Regions from separate parts of the Erwinia sp. PME.40.26/001 genome, predicted to be linked through region 2. Evidence: predicted binding sites of a transcription regulator. Region 2 holds the regulator's gene; the other holds the start of a gene.

Region 1 (7,996 bases), on a different contig from region 2:
TGTTTGGCTTCACGGTAGAAAACGTGGTGGCCAGGGCGAAAGGCCTGCTGTAACCGTCCGGCATCGCCCTTCGGGGCAGTAAGCTGCCAAAAAGGCATCGCATTGCGATGCCTTTTTTTATGGCGGCAGTCAGTCGCGCACGATGTCAGCCAACTGCGCTGCATCCAGATCCCAGCCTGCGGTGCCTTCCTGCGGCAGGAAATGACCGTCATCCGTGCCAATTTCCTGCTGATACAGGGTATTCAGTTTCTGATTAAGCCACATGATTAACGGACGTGATGCCTGTGGATCGCGGGCGAGGTTATTCATTTCCTGCGGATCGTTTTCCAGGTCATACAATTCCAGATCGTTCAGCGCCAGCAGCTGATCCCAGGTCTGCGGCATATTGTGCTGGCGCAGAGAGAAGTAGCGGGCAAATTTGTACCGCCCGTCAAAAATCATCCGTATGCCCGTGCGTCGCCTGAAATCAGGGGAGAGGGCTTTCATTGCAAAATGCTTTTCATCCGGGGTCAGCGCCTTATCGTCGCGCAGGCGAAACATCTTACGCAGATACTCGCGGTCGATATACAGCATCATGTCGTAACAGTAGAGGGTGGCGTTGCGTATCTGGTGCAGTGTTGCCTGCTCAGGCTGGCGGATCAGCGGGCTGAAATCCACACCCTTGCGGTCCTGCAGCAGTGAGGCGCGCTGCGCCTGGGGCCGCCCGGTCAGCCCCAGCAGGGTGGGAACCAGATCCAGGTGGCTGGTCAGTGCCTGACAGCGTTTACCGCCAGGATAGTCCGGATGGCTGACGATCATCGGCACGTGCACCTGCTGGTTGTAAACGCAGGTGCCCTTACCGTGCATCTGATGATAACCCTGCAGCTCCCCGTGATCGGAGGTGAATACCACAATGGTTTTCTGCCGCAGGCCCAGCGCGTCCAGTTCTTCCAGCAGGCGAACCAGGTGGCTGTCATGATCGCGGATGCAGTTAAAATAGTAGTCGCGCAACTTCTTCCAGCGGCGATCCTCATCAGGGAACTGTCCGACCAGCATGGCTCTGGCCTGCTGATAGTCCCACTGGGCAGCGGGTCTGCCGGCCTGATCAAAAGGCTGATGACGGCTGTCGGGCAGGGGGCTGGTATCCCAGCGGGCAGCATAGAGGGTATTTTCCGGCGGTTGCGCCGGACTCATCGGCTGATTCTCATTCAGCGCCTGATGCCACTGCACCCTTTCCCCCGGGGCATCGGTATCGATAAACATGACATCGTGCGGGTTAACCAGGTTGACGGCGAGCAGCCAGGGCTGCTGCGCATCGGCCATATTTCGCCCTTTGCCGCGTAGCCAGCTGACAGCCTGCGCCGTGGTCAGACTGTCATAGACGTAACCGCCCTTGCGCAGGCCAATCAGGTCACCGATGCCGGAATAATCGTCAAAGCCATATTTCTGCATCTGCTGATGCAGCGGCGCATGATCCATATCGTCGATGTTGCCGGAAGGAACGCTGTTCAGCGAGTGATCGAGCAGAGTAGAGAGGTGCCACTTCCCTTTGTAAGCGGCATAGTAGCCTAACGGCTTTATCAGCGAGGCGAGGGTACCCAGTTCCGGGGAGAGACTCCAGGGCATCCACGGCATGCCGGCATTATCAAACATCCGCGTCTGTGGCATATGCAGACCGGTATACATCACCGAGCGCGATGAGGTGCAGACGCAGCTGTTGATATAATGACGGGTGAACGTGGTGCCGGTGTTCATCAGGCGCTCACGGCCCGGCACGGGAAAAGGGTAGTGGTCGAAGTAACGTTCCTGATCGGAAGTGACAAACAGGATGTTATAACCCTCTGGGAGTTGCTGCGGTGCCCGGGGAGGAGGGGAAGCCGGGACGGGGACGGGGACGGGGGCGTTGGCTGTGCCGGCGGCCAGGGCCGGGGGAAGTAACTGGCTGCTGGCGAGGACCCCGGCACCTTTCAGCAGGGTCCGGCGCGAAATGCCGGATTTATCTGGATTGTGTTCGGCCACGGGAGGCTCCTTTCTCTGGTGTGTTAATCAGACGTTAAAAACAGAAAGTAAGCGCTTCCCCAGACCGCAGATAGACATAAGGTGTGATCTGACTAAAAAATGGCCAGTGGGGGTGCCGTGTGGCGGAAAGTCCGGGATTTTTTAACAAGTTTTGTCTGATTTTGTGACGTAGATCGAAAGTTGAGGGGCGTAATTGATCCCGATCATTCCTATTATTCCTGACATCAATTATTCTAGCTGAAGCGTTTCAGTTAGCTGTTCCGCCACGACCCGCTTGCCAGCAGACACGGGTAAGGGGGCAAGAATGTCCTGTACAAATCGTGGTGGCTGGCTCAGGCTAATCCTCCGATTTCATAGTGAATTCTGATGCAGGAGTGATATGACGGTTCGCATTGCCATTAACGGATTTGGTCGTATAGGGCGCAACGTATTGCGTGCCCTGTATGAAACCGGTCGCCGTGCTGAAATCACGGTGGTGGCCATCAATGAGCTGGCAGAGGCCGCCGGTATGGCGCATCTGTTAAAATACGACACCAGCCACGGGCGGTTTGCCTGGGAGGTCCGCCAGGAGCGCGATCAGCTGTCCGTCGGTGATGACACCATCCGTCTGTTACATCATGCTGATATTGACGCGCTGCCCTGGCGTGAGCTGAATGTGGATATTGTGCTGGACTGTACCGGGGTTTACGGCAGCCGTGCGGATGGCGAAGCTCATCTGCAGGCCGGGGCGAAAAAAGTGCTTTTCTCCCACCCCGGCGGCAACGATCTGGATGCCACCGTGGTGTTTGGCGTGAATGAAAAAGATCTCCTGCCTGAGCACAGACTGGTGTCTAACGCCTCGTGCACCACGAACTGCATCATTCCCATTATTAAATTGCTGGATGATGCCTGGGGCATTGAATCAGGAACGGTCACCACCATTCACTCGGCGATGCACGACCAGCAGGTGATTGATGCGTATCACCCGGATTTACGCCGCACGCGTGCCGCCAGCCAGTCGATTATTCCTGTTGATACGCGACTCGCCGCCGGGATCACGCGTTTCTTCCCAAAATTTAATGACCGCTTCGAAGCGATAGCCGTGCGCGTGCCGACCATTAATGTGACGGCCATTGACCTTAGCGTCAGCGTGCGGGATGCCGTCAGTGCCTGCGAGGTTAACGCGCTGTTGCAAAGTGCGTCAGAAGGGGCATTTAGTGGTATAGTTGACTACACGGAATTGCCGTTAGTCTCCATTGATTTTAACCATGATCCGCACAGTGCCATTGTTGATGGCACCCAAACGCGGGTCAGTGGTCAGCACCTGATCAAGACGTTAGTCTGGTGCGATAACGAATGGGGCTTTGCCAACCGTATGATCGATACGACCTTGGCGATGGCCACAAGCGGTTTCAGGTAAGGCGCGTACAGCGTCTGTAAAACTTTGAGAATCAACGAGAGGGTTCACCATGTCTGTAATTAAGATGACCGATCTGGATCTGGCTGGTAAACGTGTTCTGATCCGTGCGGATCTGAACGTGCCAGTTAAAGAAGGGAAAGTGACGTCAGATGCACGTATTCGCGCTTCACTGCCGACAATTGAAGCGGCGTTGAAGCAGGGCGCAAAAGTGATGGTTACCTCTCACCTGGGTCGTCCGACCGAAGGTGAATACAACGAAGAGTTTTCTCTGCTGCCGGTAGTCAACTACCTGAAAGACAAGTTGGGCGCAGACAACGTGACGCTGGCCAAAGATTACCTGGAAGGCGTTGAGCTGACCGCCGGTAAACTGGTGGTGTTGGAAAACGTGCGCTTCAACAAAGGCGAGAAAAAAGACGACGAAGCCCTCTCTAAAAAATACGCTGCACTGTGCGACATCTTTGTGATGGATGCGTTCGGTACTGCTCACCGTGCGCAGGCCTCTACGCACGGCGTGGGTAAGTTCGCGCCGATTGCCTGTGCCGGTCCGCTGCTGGCCAATGAGCTGGAAGCCCTGGGCAAAGCCCTGAAAACCCCGGCGCGTCCGATGGTTGCCGTAGTGGGTGGCTCTAAGGTCTCCACGAAGTTCGACGTGCTGAACTCGCTGGTGAACATTGCTGATACCGTGATCGTCGGTGGCGGTATCGCCAACACTTTCGTGGCTATCGATAACAACGTGGGTAAATCACTGTACGAGCCTGATTTTGTTGAAGCCGCAAAAAAACTGCGTGATGAATACAAAATCCCGGTGCCGACTGACTCCCGCGTAGGCACGGAATTCTCTGAAACTGCCCCGTCTACCGTGAAGAAAGTGTCTGAAGTTCAGGACAACGAAGAGATCATGGACTTCGGTGATGAGACTGCGCTGGCCATGGCTAAGTTACTGAAAGAAGCCAAGACTATTCTGTGGAATGGCCCGGTCGGCGTGTTTGAATTCCCGAACTTCCGTAAAGGCACTGAAATTATTGCCAACGCCATTGCAGACAGCGACGCATTCTCCATTGCAGGCGGCGGTGATACGCTGGCGGCTATCGACCTGTTCGGTATCGAAGATAAAATCTCCTATATCTCTACCGGTGGCGGTGCGTTCCTTGAGTTCGTGGAAGGCAAAACCTTACCTGCGGTTGCTATGCTGGAAGAGCGTGCGAAGCAGAAGTAATTAAACCTCAGTGCGGGGTGCATGACGCCCCGCATGAGAACCGAATCCTTTAATACGACCGAAGAAACAGGACAAGCTAACATGTCTAAAATTTTTGATTTCGTAAAACCTGGCGTTGTCACCGGTGATGACGTGCAGAAGATCTTCAAAGTGGCGAAAGAGAACAAATTCGCCCTGCCAGCCGTTAACTGCGTCGGCACTGACTCCATCAACGCCGTACTGGAAACTGCTGCGAAAGTAAAAGCACCAGTGATCATTCAGTTCTCCAACGGTGGCGCTGGCTTCATCGCGGGTAAAGGCCTGAAATCAGACAAACCACAGGCTGCTGCCATCTTTGGCGCAATCTCTGGCGCACACCATGTGCACCTGATGGCTGAACATTACGGCGTGCCGGTGATCCTGCACACCGACCACTGCGCGAAGAAACTGCTGCCGTGGATCGACGGTCTGCTGGACGCGGGCGAAGAGCACTTCGCTAAAACTGGTAAGCCGCTGTTCTCTTCTCATATGATCGACCTGTCTGAAGAGTCACTGGAAGAGAACATTGAGATCTCCAGCAAATACCTGGCGCGCATGGCGAAAATCGACATGACTCTGGAAATCGAACTGGGTTGCACCGGTGGTGAAGAAGACGGTGTGGACAACAGCCACATGGATGCTTCAGCCCTGTACACTCAGCCAGAAGACGTTGATTACGCCTACACCAAGCTGAACGCGATCAGTCCACGTTTCACCATCGCTGCCTCTTTCGGTAACGTACACGGCGTGTACAAGCCAGGCAACGTGAAACTGACGCCGACCATCCTGCGTGATTCTCAGAAATACGTCAGCGAGAAACATGGTCTGCCAGAGAACTCCCTGGACTTCGTGTTCCACGGTGGTTCCGGTTCATCTGCCGCTGAAATCGAAGAGTCTATCGGTTACGGCGTGATCAAAATGAACATCGATACTGATACCCAGTGGGCAACATGGGACGGTATTCTGCAGTACTACAAAAAGAACGAAGGCTATCTGCAGGCGCAGCTGGGTAACCCGGAAGGCGCTGATAAGCCAAACAAGAAGTTCTACGATCCTCGCGTCTGGCTGCGTGCTTCACAGTCTTCGATGATCGTTCGCCTGGAGCAGGCATTCAAAGAGCTGAACGCAGTCGACGTACTGTAATCTTCCCTTTGGTTAAAAAAGGCCCTGATGGGCCTTTTTTTATACGCAAAATCCGGAATTTTTAAGTAATTGTGTGACTTGTTTGGCACAACAACAAATGTTGTTTACCCTTAACTCCACCGGTTGTCGTTACAGCGGCAGTGAATTGAACGCCCGCTCAGGGCAAACAACAGGACAGGGTAATGGACGAGTTAAATGTGGTAAACGGCCTGAATAATGCAGGCGGATGGCTGGTACGTAACCAGGCATTACTGTTGAGCTATGCAGTCAATATTGTTGCGGCTATTGTCATTGTTATCATCGGGATGATTGGCGCCCGCTTCATTTCAAATGCTGTTAATAAACTTCTGGTAACACGAAAAATCGACCCGACCGTGGCGGATTTCCTTTCCGGTCTGGTGCGTTATGGCATCATTGCTTTTACGCTGATTGCCGCTATGGGCCGCGTTGGCGTACAGACCGCATCGGTGATTGCCGCGCTCGCTGCCGCAGGCTTTGCCTTTGCGCTGGCACTGCAGGGGTCGCTGTCTAACCTCGCCGCCGGCGTACTGCTGGTGACCTTCCGTCCCTTCCGTGCGGGTGAGTTTGTCGACCTCGGCGGCGTCATGGGGACCGTGCTCAACGTGCAGATTTTCTCCACCACGCTGAGAACGGCAGATGGCAAAATCGTGGTAGTGCCGAACGGCAAAATCATCGCCGGAAACATCATCAACTTTTCGCGTGAGCCGGAGCGCAGGAACGAATTTATTATCGGCGTGGCTTACGATGCTGACGTGGACCAGGTACTCAAACTGCTGCGTGAGGTGGTTGATGCCGAACCGCGCGTGCTGCAGGAGCGTGGCGTGCAGATCGGCCTGAATGAGCTGGGCGCATCCTCAGTGAACTTTGTGGTGCGCTGCTGGAGCAAGGCGGGCGATCTGCAGGACGTCTACTGGGACCTGATGAAAAACTTTAAGCGCGCGCTGGATGCGAATAATATCGGCATTCCTTATCCGCAGATGGACGTGCATCTGCATCAGGTGAAAACAGCGGAGCAGGCGACTCACGCTCAGGAGTGAACCCGCACCGTGAAACCGGCCCCCTGACTGAGCCAGCCAGGGGGCTTTTTTTGCCCCAAAATGGTGATGATCGGGCGGGGATACGAACGCCGGGGCGTGACGTTATTCCTGCAGGCACCGGTTTTGCGCGCATTATTAGCATTATTTATGCAGCATTAAATCTTTCAATTTCCCCTAATAATTGAGTCGCTATACACTTTGCCGAAATCGTAAAGGGTGAGGTGATTATTGTGTTATCCATTTTTTTTCAGGGCGTTGCCATGGGTGCCGCGCTTATTCTTCCGCTGGGCCCGCAAAACGCGTTTGTGATGAACCAGGGCGTACGCCGTCAGTATCATCTGATGACCGCTGCGCTCTGCACCCTGAGCGATATTGTGCTGATCTGTGGTGGCATCTTTGGCGGTAGCGCATTGCTTAATCAGTCTGCGCTGCTGCTGAACGTGGTGACCTGGGGTGGCGTCGCCTTCCTGCTGTGGTACGGCTGGGGCGCGCTGCGTACCGCATTCAGCGGCGACGTGCAGCTGGCCTCTGCGGCCGCGCTGAAGCAGGGGCGCTGGCGCATTGTGGCCACGATGATGGCGGTCACCTGGCTTAACCCGCACGTTTATCTGGATACGTTTGTAGTGCTGGGGAGCCTGGGCGGACAGCTACCGGAAGAGGCCCGCCGCTGGTTCGCCCTCGGCTCTGCCAGTGCCTCCGTGCTGTGGTTTTTCGGCCTGGCGCTGCTGGCGGCCTGGCTGGCACCGCTGCTCAATACCGCGCGCGCCCAACGAATAATTAACCTGCTGGTCGGGCTGGTCATGTGGGGGATTGCGCTGAAACTGGCGTTGCAGGCACTCTCCTGAAGTTAACAGGAACTCACTATCAGAATTGATGTCCTAGTGTGACGCGCCAATGCGCACTAAAATATCTTGTACCGCCAGATTTTGACGGAACAATACGCTACCGGAACCCGCTTTTTACCCGGTGGCGTTCTCGCTGATGATGATGACCCCATGGAGGATGCTTTGAAGCTCACTAAACTGGCTCTGGCCGCAATGATTGGATTGGGCACGTTGCCACTGGCTGTACAGGCAGATGAACTACCGAATGGCCCACACGTGGTGACCTCCGGTCAGTCCAGCGTGGATGCTGCGCCGGATATCGCCACCCTCGCGATTGAAG
Region 2 (7,996 bases):
GCTCTTCAATGGGCAGAGCATCCATATCCGCCCGCAGGGCAATGCAGTCACCCCGGTGGGAACCTGAAAGCTCAGCCAGCACGCTGTTAGGGGTGGGTCGACTGATCGTCAGAGGACCAAACTTTTCCAGTTCAGCGGCAACATAATCAGCCGTACCCTGTTCATGAAAAGAGAGCTCCGGATGGGCATGAATGTGACGCCGCCATTGCAGCACGTTGGCGGAGACATCCTGAATTAGCGTCTTGGTATTCATCATCACTCCTTGATTGGGTTTTAACGGAATAACGACCAGCCTGAGTCTGCAGGCCTTCGTCTACTGCGCCGGGGAATATACTGCGGTTGCCCCGTCAGTCTGTGGCGTGAAATGCGTGTGGTGAGGGGGTGAGCATCATGTGCCGCTGTCGGGAAGGAGGAGGTGAAGAACATGACGCGATGGTGGCCACCTGCTCCATCGCGTTGTTATCAGAAAACCGGGGTCAGGCGAGGTCGATAACCTCATAGCTGTGGCTCATTTTGACGCCCTGCCCCAGCATAATGGCCACTGAACAGTATTTCTCTGCGGACAGGTCGACGGCGCGTGATACCGCTTTATCCCCCAGCGCTTTGCCGCTGACGATAAAATGCAGGTTGATATGGGTGAAGATGCGCGGGGCTTCTTCGCGACGTTCTGAGGTAAGCTTCACTTCGCAGTCAGCCACATCGTGACGGCCTTTTTGTAGAATAGAAACCACATCAATAGCGCTACAGCCTCCGGCGGCCATCAGCACCATCTCCATCGGGCTGGGCGCTTTGTCCCCGGAGTTTCCGTCCATCAGCACCTGGTGGCCCGATGAGGATTCTCCCAAAAATGTCAGACCTTCAATCCATTTAACACGTGCTTGCATAACAAAATCCTCGATTTCATTCAGTTACCGCAGAGTACGCTGTGCCAATAAAAACGGCAACGCTGCCTTTTTCCAACTATGCTGAAGCGAGACAACAGAAGACAGCCTTGTAAAGCTGTGCTACAAACAAAGCTGCAATATTTTACTGGCAAGACAATGCACGGTAAAACGGGACGACAGCACGAGCCATGCTCCTAACAGAGGCCCGTATATTTTCCTATGGGAACGCTTGAATATTTCAACGCCTGGCAGGGATTCATACCCTGATACCCTTAATTATTTCGTACGGCAGATCAGCGGCAATGCCCCTGTCTCCCGCAGAATAGAGGGTATATTTAGGCTCGATTACAACAGAGGATAACAGCGAATGGTTCTCGGCAAACCGCAAACAGACCCTACACTCGAATGGTTCCTGTCACATTGCCATATTCACAAATATCCATCCAAAAGCACGCTGATACATCAGGGTGAAAAGGCGGAAACCCTCTATTACATCGTTAAAGGTTCTGTAGCGGTGTTAATCAAGGATGAAGAAGGCAAAGAGATGATCCTCTCTTACCTCAACCAGGGCGACTTCATCGGCGAACTGGGCCTCTTTGAAGAAGGTCAGGAACGCAGTGCATGGGTACGTGCGAAAACAGCCTGTGAAGTGGCTGAAATCTCTTACAAAAAATTCCGTCAGCTGATTCAGGTGAATCCTGACATTCTGATGCGTCTCTCTGCACAGATGGCGAGTCGACTGCAGGTTACGTCAGAGAAAGTGGGTAATTTAGCTTTCCTGGATGTCACCGGACGCATTGCCCAAACGTTACTGAATCTGGCCAAACAGCCAGATGCCATGACGCACCCGGACGGCATGCAAATTAAAATCACCCGTCAGGAGATCGGCCAGATTGTCGGCTGCTCCCGTGAAACCGTAGGCCGTATTCTGAAAATGCTTGAAGATCAGAACCTGATCTCTGCACATGGTAAAACCATCGTTGTATACGGCACACGTTAACCGGCTCTGAACCCACGGCGCGACGCCCTGTCGCGCCGTTTTTATTTGGTGTGGCTCATGTGGCGGAGACTTATCTATCACCCGGAAGTTAACTATGCGCTCAGACAAACGCTGGTGCTGTGTTTACCCGTGGCGATCGGCTGGATGCTGGGCAACCTGCAAAACGGGCTGCTGTTCTCCTTAGTGCCCGCCTGCTGTAATAACGCCGGTCTGGATACCCCCCACAAACGCTTCTTTAAACGCCTCATCGTTGGCGGTTGTCTGTTCGCCTCCAGCAGCTTCCTGATCCAGTACGCCGGGTTAGAGGGCGTGCCGTTGCCCGTTATCCTGCTAGTCATGGCCTTAGTGCTGGGCGTCACGGGTGAGATTAGCCCCCTTCATGGCCGCCTGCTTCCGGCTTCGCTGATTGCCGCCATCTTTACCCTCAGCCTGGCGGGACGAATGCCTCTGTGGCAGCCCCCACTGTTATATATTCTGGGGACCGTCTGGTACGGAGCATTTAACTGGTTCTGGTTCTGGCTGTGGAAAGAGCAGCCGATGCGTGAAACCCTCAGCCTGCTGTACCGTGAACTGGCAGACTACTGTGAAGCAAAATACACCCTTCTGACCCGGCTCACCGATCCGCAGACCGCCCTGCCGCCGCTGCTGGCACGCCAGCAGAAAGCCGTCGACCTGATTAATACCTGCTATCAGCAGATGCATATGTTGTCCGCTAATCGGGACAACCACTATCAGCGTCTGACACGGGCATTCCAGGTGGCGCTCGATCTGCAGGAACATATTGCGGTCAGCCTGCATCAGCCGGAAGAAGTGCAAAAGCTGGTAGAAAAAAGCCATGCTGAAGCGGTCATCCGCTGGAACGCACAGACCATTGCCGCCAGGCTGCGGGTGCTGGCCGATGATATTCTCTATCATCGTTACCCTGAACGTTTCACCATGGATAAACCGCTTCAGGCGCTGGAGAAGATTGCCCGTCAGCATCCCGACAACCCGGTCGGCCACTTTTGTTATTACCACTTCAGCCGCATCGCACGCGTGCTGCGCACTCAGCGTCCGCTGTATCGCCGTGACCTGATGGCCGACCGCCAGCGTCGCCTGCCCCTGCTCCCGGCGCTAAAGAGCTACCTGTCGCTGAAATCCTCCGCCCTGCGCACTGCCGCACGCTACGCGGTGATGCTGACCTTTGCCAGTTCGCTGGCGCTGTTCTTCAATCTGCCGAAGCCTTACTGGATCCTGATGACGGTGATGTTTGTCAGTCTTAACGGCTACAGCGCCACCCGGGTGCGTATTCAGCACAGGGCGCTGGGCACGCTGGCCGGGCTGGTCATCGCAGCCGCTACCCTCGGGCTACACGCCCCGGAATCCTGGGTGTTGCTGATCATGCTGGTCATCACGCTGGTGAGCTACCTGTTTATCCGGAAATTCTATGGCTGGGCCACAGTGGGGTTCACCGTCACGGCGGTGTATTCATTACAGCTGTTAGCCCTGAACGGCGCGCAGTTCCTGCTGCCAAGACTGATGGACACGCTGATGGGCTGCCTGATCGCCTTTGGCGGCATGATCTGGCTGTGGCCTCAGTGGCAGAGTGGGTTACTGCGGCAGAATGCGCACGATGCGCTGGAGACCTATCAGGAAGCACTGCAGATGCTGTTGGGTAACGAACAGGATGCCGTGAAGCTGGCTTACCAGCGGATGCGGGTTAACCAGGCACACAATGCGCTGTTTAACTCCCTGCACCAGGCGATGCAGGAACCGGGCTTTAACTCCGGCTATCTGTCCGATATGCAGCTGTGGGTCACGCACAGCCAGTTTATTGTGGAGCATATCAACGCCATGACTATCCTGGCGCGTGAACACACTATGCTGACCCCGGCGCTGGCAGAACGTTATCTGCAGTCCTGTGAAATTGCCCTGCAGCGCTGCCAGCAGCGCCTGGAATATGACGGGCCCGACTCAGGCAGTAACATACTGGACGCTCCCGAGGATTTCCATCAAGGCCCGGTAACGATTGTCGAGCGGCATGTGAAGCGCATTCTTGGTCATCTCAGCGTAATGCATACCCTCTCATCACTGACCTGGAGCCAGCGACCACATCATGGCCGCTGGTTGTCTCGCCACCTGCGTAAATCAAAAACGTAAGTGCAGCTTTTTTGCCGGTCCGCCCGCGGGTCCCGTACAGATCTTCAGTACGTTACCCGCAGGCACAAGATCCTTTTACAGCACCTTTTCAACGGCGGTGGCGAAGCGCGCCATGCCTTCAGCAATGTCGGTCGGTTCGATCACCAGCGACGGCGCAAAGCGCATCACGTCGGTTCCGGCTACCAGCACCATCACGCCTGCCTCTGCTGCGGCATTCAGCAGGTCGCGCGCCTTACCCGCGTGCTGCGGTTTCAGCACCGCGCCAATCAGCAGGCCTTTACCCCGGATTTCGCTGAACAGATCGAAGCGGGCATCCAGCGACTGAAGCGCATCAACAAATAGCTGGCGGCGTTCTTCCACGCCATTCAGCACATCCGGTGTATTAATGATATCCAGCGCCGCTTCAGCCACCGCACAGGCCAGTGGGTTGCCACCGTAGGTGGTACCGTGAACGCCTGGCGCCATCACCGAGGCAATCTCATGAGTGGTCAGCATCGCACTGACCGGGAAACCACCGCCCAGTGCTTTGGCGGTAGTCAGAATGTCCGGCTGAATGCCGTAATGCTCATGGGCGAATAGCCTGCCGCTGCGACCCATACCGCTCTGCACTTCATCCAGCACCAGCAGCGCATCATGCTCATCACACAACTGACGCAGGCCCTGCATAAATTCCTGCGTCGCCGGCATCACGCCGCCTTCGCCCTGAACAGGCTCTACCACAATCGCGCAGGTGTGATCGTCGATCACCGCTTTGACCGCGGCCAGATCGTTAAACGGCACGTGGACGATATCCGCAGGTTTGGGTCCGAAGCCGTCAGAGTATTTTGGCTGACCGCCAACGGAGACCGTAAACAGCGTGCGGCCGTGGAAGGCATTATGGAAGGCAATAATCTTGCTTTTGAAAGGGCTGTGGCGTTTGGTGGCATAGTAACGCGCCAGCTTAAACGCGGCTTCGTTGGCTTCAGCACCGGAGTTAGCGAAAAAGACACGATCGGCAAAAGTGGCGTGGATCAGCTTACTTGCCAGGCGCAGGGCGGGTTCGTTGGTAAAGACATTACTGGTGTGCCACAGGGTTTCACCCTGGGTTTTTAACGCCTCAACCAGCGCAGGATGGCAGTGCCCCAGCGCCGTCACCGCAATGCCGCCGGAGAAATCGATGTATTCTTTGCCCTGCTGATCCCACACGCGGCTGCCTTTGCCTTTTACCGGCACAAACTGCGCTGGTGCATAAACAGGCAAAATCACCTCATCAAACGTCGCGCGTGTTACCGCCATTTTTTCCGCCGTCATTCACTACCTCGCCATTTATTCTTTTCAGACACATGAAAACATAGTCATAAAATATGAATAAAAAGTCACAGAAAGGCAAATGATAATCACCGTTTGAGGAAATTAGCCAGCAGTTGATGCCCCTGTTCGCTCAGGATACTTTCCGGGTGGAACTGTACCCCCTCCAGCGGCAGTGTACGGTGCCTGAAGCCCATGATTTCGTCAGGCTGACCACGATCGTCCATTGTCCACGCAGTGACTTCACATTCTGCGGGCAGGCTGCCGGTTTCAACAATCAGTGAGTGATAGCGGGTTACCGTCAGCGGGTGATTCAGCCCGGCAAACACGCCACCATCACGGTGTTCAATCTGCGACGTTTTACCGTGCATGACTTTGCGCGCGCGCACCACCCGTCCGCCAAGTACCTGTGCGATAGCCTGATGCCCGAGGCAAACCCCCAGAAGGGGAATTTGACCAGCAAAATGACGGATAACTTCCAGTGAGATACCAGCGTCATCAGGGGTACAAGGCCCGGGCGAGATCACCAGATGCTGAGGGGCCATTGCGGCGATCTCATCAAGGGTAATGTCATCATTGCGGTGAACGCACACCTCCGCCCCCAGCTCAGAAAAATACTGGTAGAGGTTCCAGGTGAAGGAGTCGTAGTTGTCGATCAGAAGCAGCATCGGAGGTCCTGATACCAGGACCGCCGGCGGGCGATCCTGACAGAGTGGCCAGTGAGAAAATTATGGCAGCACTTTCGCAGAGAGGATCACTACTGGGGTCACCGGAACATTCTGGTAAGGCCCCACATCTTTGGTCTGTACCTGGCCAATCTTATCGGCAACGTCCATGCCTTTAACGACTTTACCGAAAACGGCGTAGCCAAAATCACGCTGACCGTGATCGAGGAAGGCATTATCTGCCACGTTGATAAAGAACTGGCTGGTGGCACTGTCCTTATCTGCGGTACGCGCCATTGAGATCGTGCCGCGCTTGTTCAGCAGGCCATTATCCGCTTCATTTTTAATTGGCGGTTTAGGCTGTTTCTGCTGCATATCAGCGGTAAAACCGCCACCCTGCAACATAAAGCCTGGGATCACGCGATGAAAAATCGTGTTGTTGTAAAAACCACTGTTCACGTAATCCACAAAATTATTCACCGACACCGGTGCTTTCTGGTTGTTCAGTTCCAGTTCAATATTACCCGCAGAAGTGGTCAGCAGCACATGCGTATCCCCCTTCGCAGCCATGGCGGAGGCAGAGATCGAAGACAGTGCCAGAACGGTTGCCACCGCGGTCAACGTACGTTTCAACATGAAAGATTCCTTACTGAGTGCGACAAACCATATAACCAACGGTGATTGTAAAGAGGCACCTGGCAACGCGCCAGCGTTTTACCTTTATTTACGCGGCAACGTTATGAAAGCAAACGTTACCAGGCGACGAAAAATAGTGACTATGATCACGATATGAATGAAATATGAAAATATTAGTTTCAGTAAAGATTTATGCAGATCACGAATATCGTTAAACTCCTCGTGTCTGGCACGGGCATTCCGCCCGGTGAACATCTCTTTCAAACAGGTTTCCACTATGACAAATCGCGATCGAATCGGGCTTACCTGGATCAGCTTCTTCTCCTATGCGCTGACCGGTGCAGTGGTTATCGTTACCGGTATGGTTCTGGAGAATATAGCGGCCTACTTCCAGCTGCCCGTCGCTCAGATGAGCAACACCTTTACCTTCCTGAACGCCGGTATCCTGCTGGCGGTGTTTCTTAACGCCTGGCTGATGGAAATCGTCCCGCTGAAACGCCAGCTGATCTTCGGCTTCGTGCTGATGGTACTGGCCATTCTCGGACTGATGAACAGCCACAGCCTGACCGTCTTCTCTCTGTGTATGTTTGTTCTCGGGGTGGTGAGCGGTATCACCATGTCCATTGGTACGTTCCTGATCACCCATCTGTATGAGGGCCGTCAGCGAGGCTCCCGCCTGCTGTTTACCGACTCCTTCTTCAGCATGGCCGGCACCATTTTCCCGATTATTGCCGCCGCTATCCTGGCGCGCGCGCTGCCCTGGTATTGGGTCTATGCCTGCATCGGCGTAATTTACGTGGCAATATTTATTCTGGCCCTGTGCTTTGAATTCCCGGTGCTGGGCAAGAAAGCCGCCCGCGGTGAGCCAGTCGTCAAAGAGAAATGGGGTATCGGGGTGGGCCTGCTGTCGGTGGCTGCACTGTGTTATATCCTCGGCCAGCTCGGTTTTATCGGTTGGGTACCCCTGTACGCAACCAAAACGATGGGCATGGATATCGGTCAGGCCGGTAGCCTGGTGGGTAACTTCTGGACTGCATATATGATTGGTATGTGGGCCTTCAGCGCCATCCTGCGTTTCTTCGACCCTCAGCGTATCCTCACCGTACTGGCGCTGGCCGCCACAGCGCTGATGTACTGGTTTATTACGTCCAGTGACGCATCCATGCTGAAGTGGATCATGATGAGCCTGGGCTTCTTCTCCAGCGCCATCTATACCACCATCATCACTCTGGGTTCGCTGCAAACCAAAGTGGCCTCACCCAAACTGGTGAACTTTATCCTGACCTGCGGTACGGTCGGTACCATGCTGACCTTCGTGGTGACCGGTCCTATCGTTGAGAAAGGCGGCGCTCACGCAGCGCTGGCCACGGCAAACGGTCTTTATG

Evidence for each region. Region 2 encodes CRP, which controls carbon source genes, mostly activating them, when cyclic AMP is high. Its sites were predicted from a motif close to ATGTGANNNNNNTCACAT; they were not measured.
Region 1: the regulator CRP is predicted to act here: its motif matches at 2,160-2,177, upstream of epd (erythrose-4-phosphate dehydrogenase).

What each region holds. Positions count from the first base shown of each region.
Region 1 covers NZ_JBVHNP010000002.1:425,820-433,815, forward strand. Annotated here, with positions in the region: gene tkt (transketolase) at 1-53, shown strand, start outside; gene ACZ3HG_RS09465 (sulfatase-like hydrolase/transferase) at 130-1,998, opposite strand; gene epd (erythrose-4-phosphate dehydrogenase) at 2,378-3,397, shown strand; gene pgk (phosphoglycerate kinase) at 3,447-4,613, shown strand; gene fbaA (class II fructose-bisphosphate aldolase) at 4,695-5,774, shown strand; gene mscS (small-conductance mechanosensitive channel MscS) at 5,957-6,832, shown strand; gene argO (arginine exporter ArgO) at 7,063-7,677, shown strand; gene ACZ3HG_RS09495 (oxidative stress defense protein) at 7,840-7,996, shown strand, end outside.
Region 2 covers NZ_JBVHNP010000003.1:49,225-57,220, forward strand. Annotated here, with positions in the region: gene ACZ3HG_RS10775 (amidohydrolase) at 1-253, opposite strand, end outside; gene ACZ3HG_RS10780 (OsmC family protein) at 477-884, opposite strand; gene crp (cAMP-activated global transcriptional regulator CRP) at 1,252-1,884, shown strand; gene ACZ3HG_RS10790 (YccS/YhfK family putative transporter) at 1,942-4,023, shown strand; gene argD (bifunctional acetylornithine/succinyldiaminopimelate transaminase) at 4,099-5,313, opposite strand; gene ACZ3HG_RS10800 (aminodeoxychorismate synthase component II) at 5,400-5,978, opposite strand; gene ppiA (peptidylprolyl isomerase A) at 6,039-6,611, opposite strand; gene tsgA (MFS transporter TsgA) at 6,889-7,996, shown strand, end outside.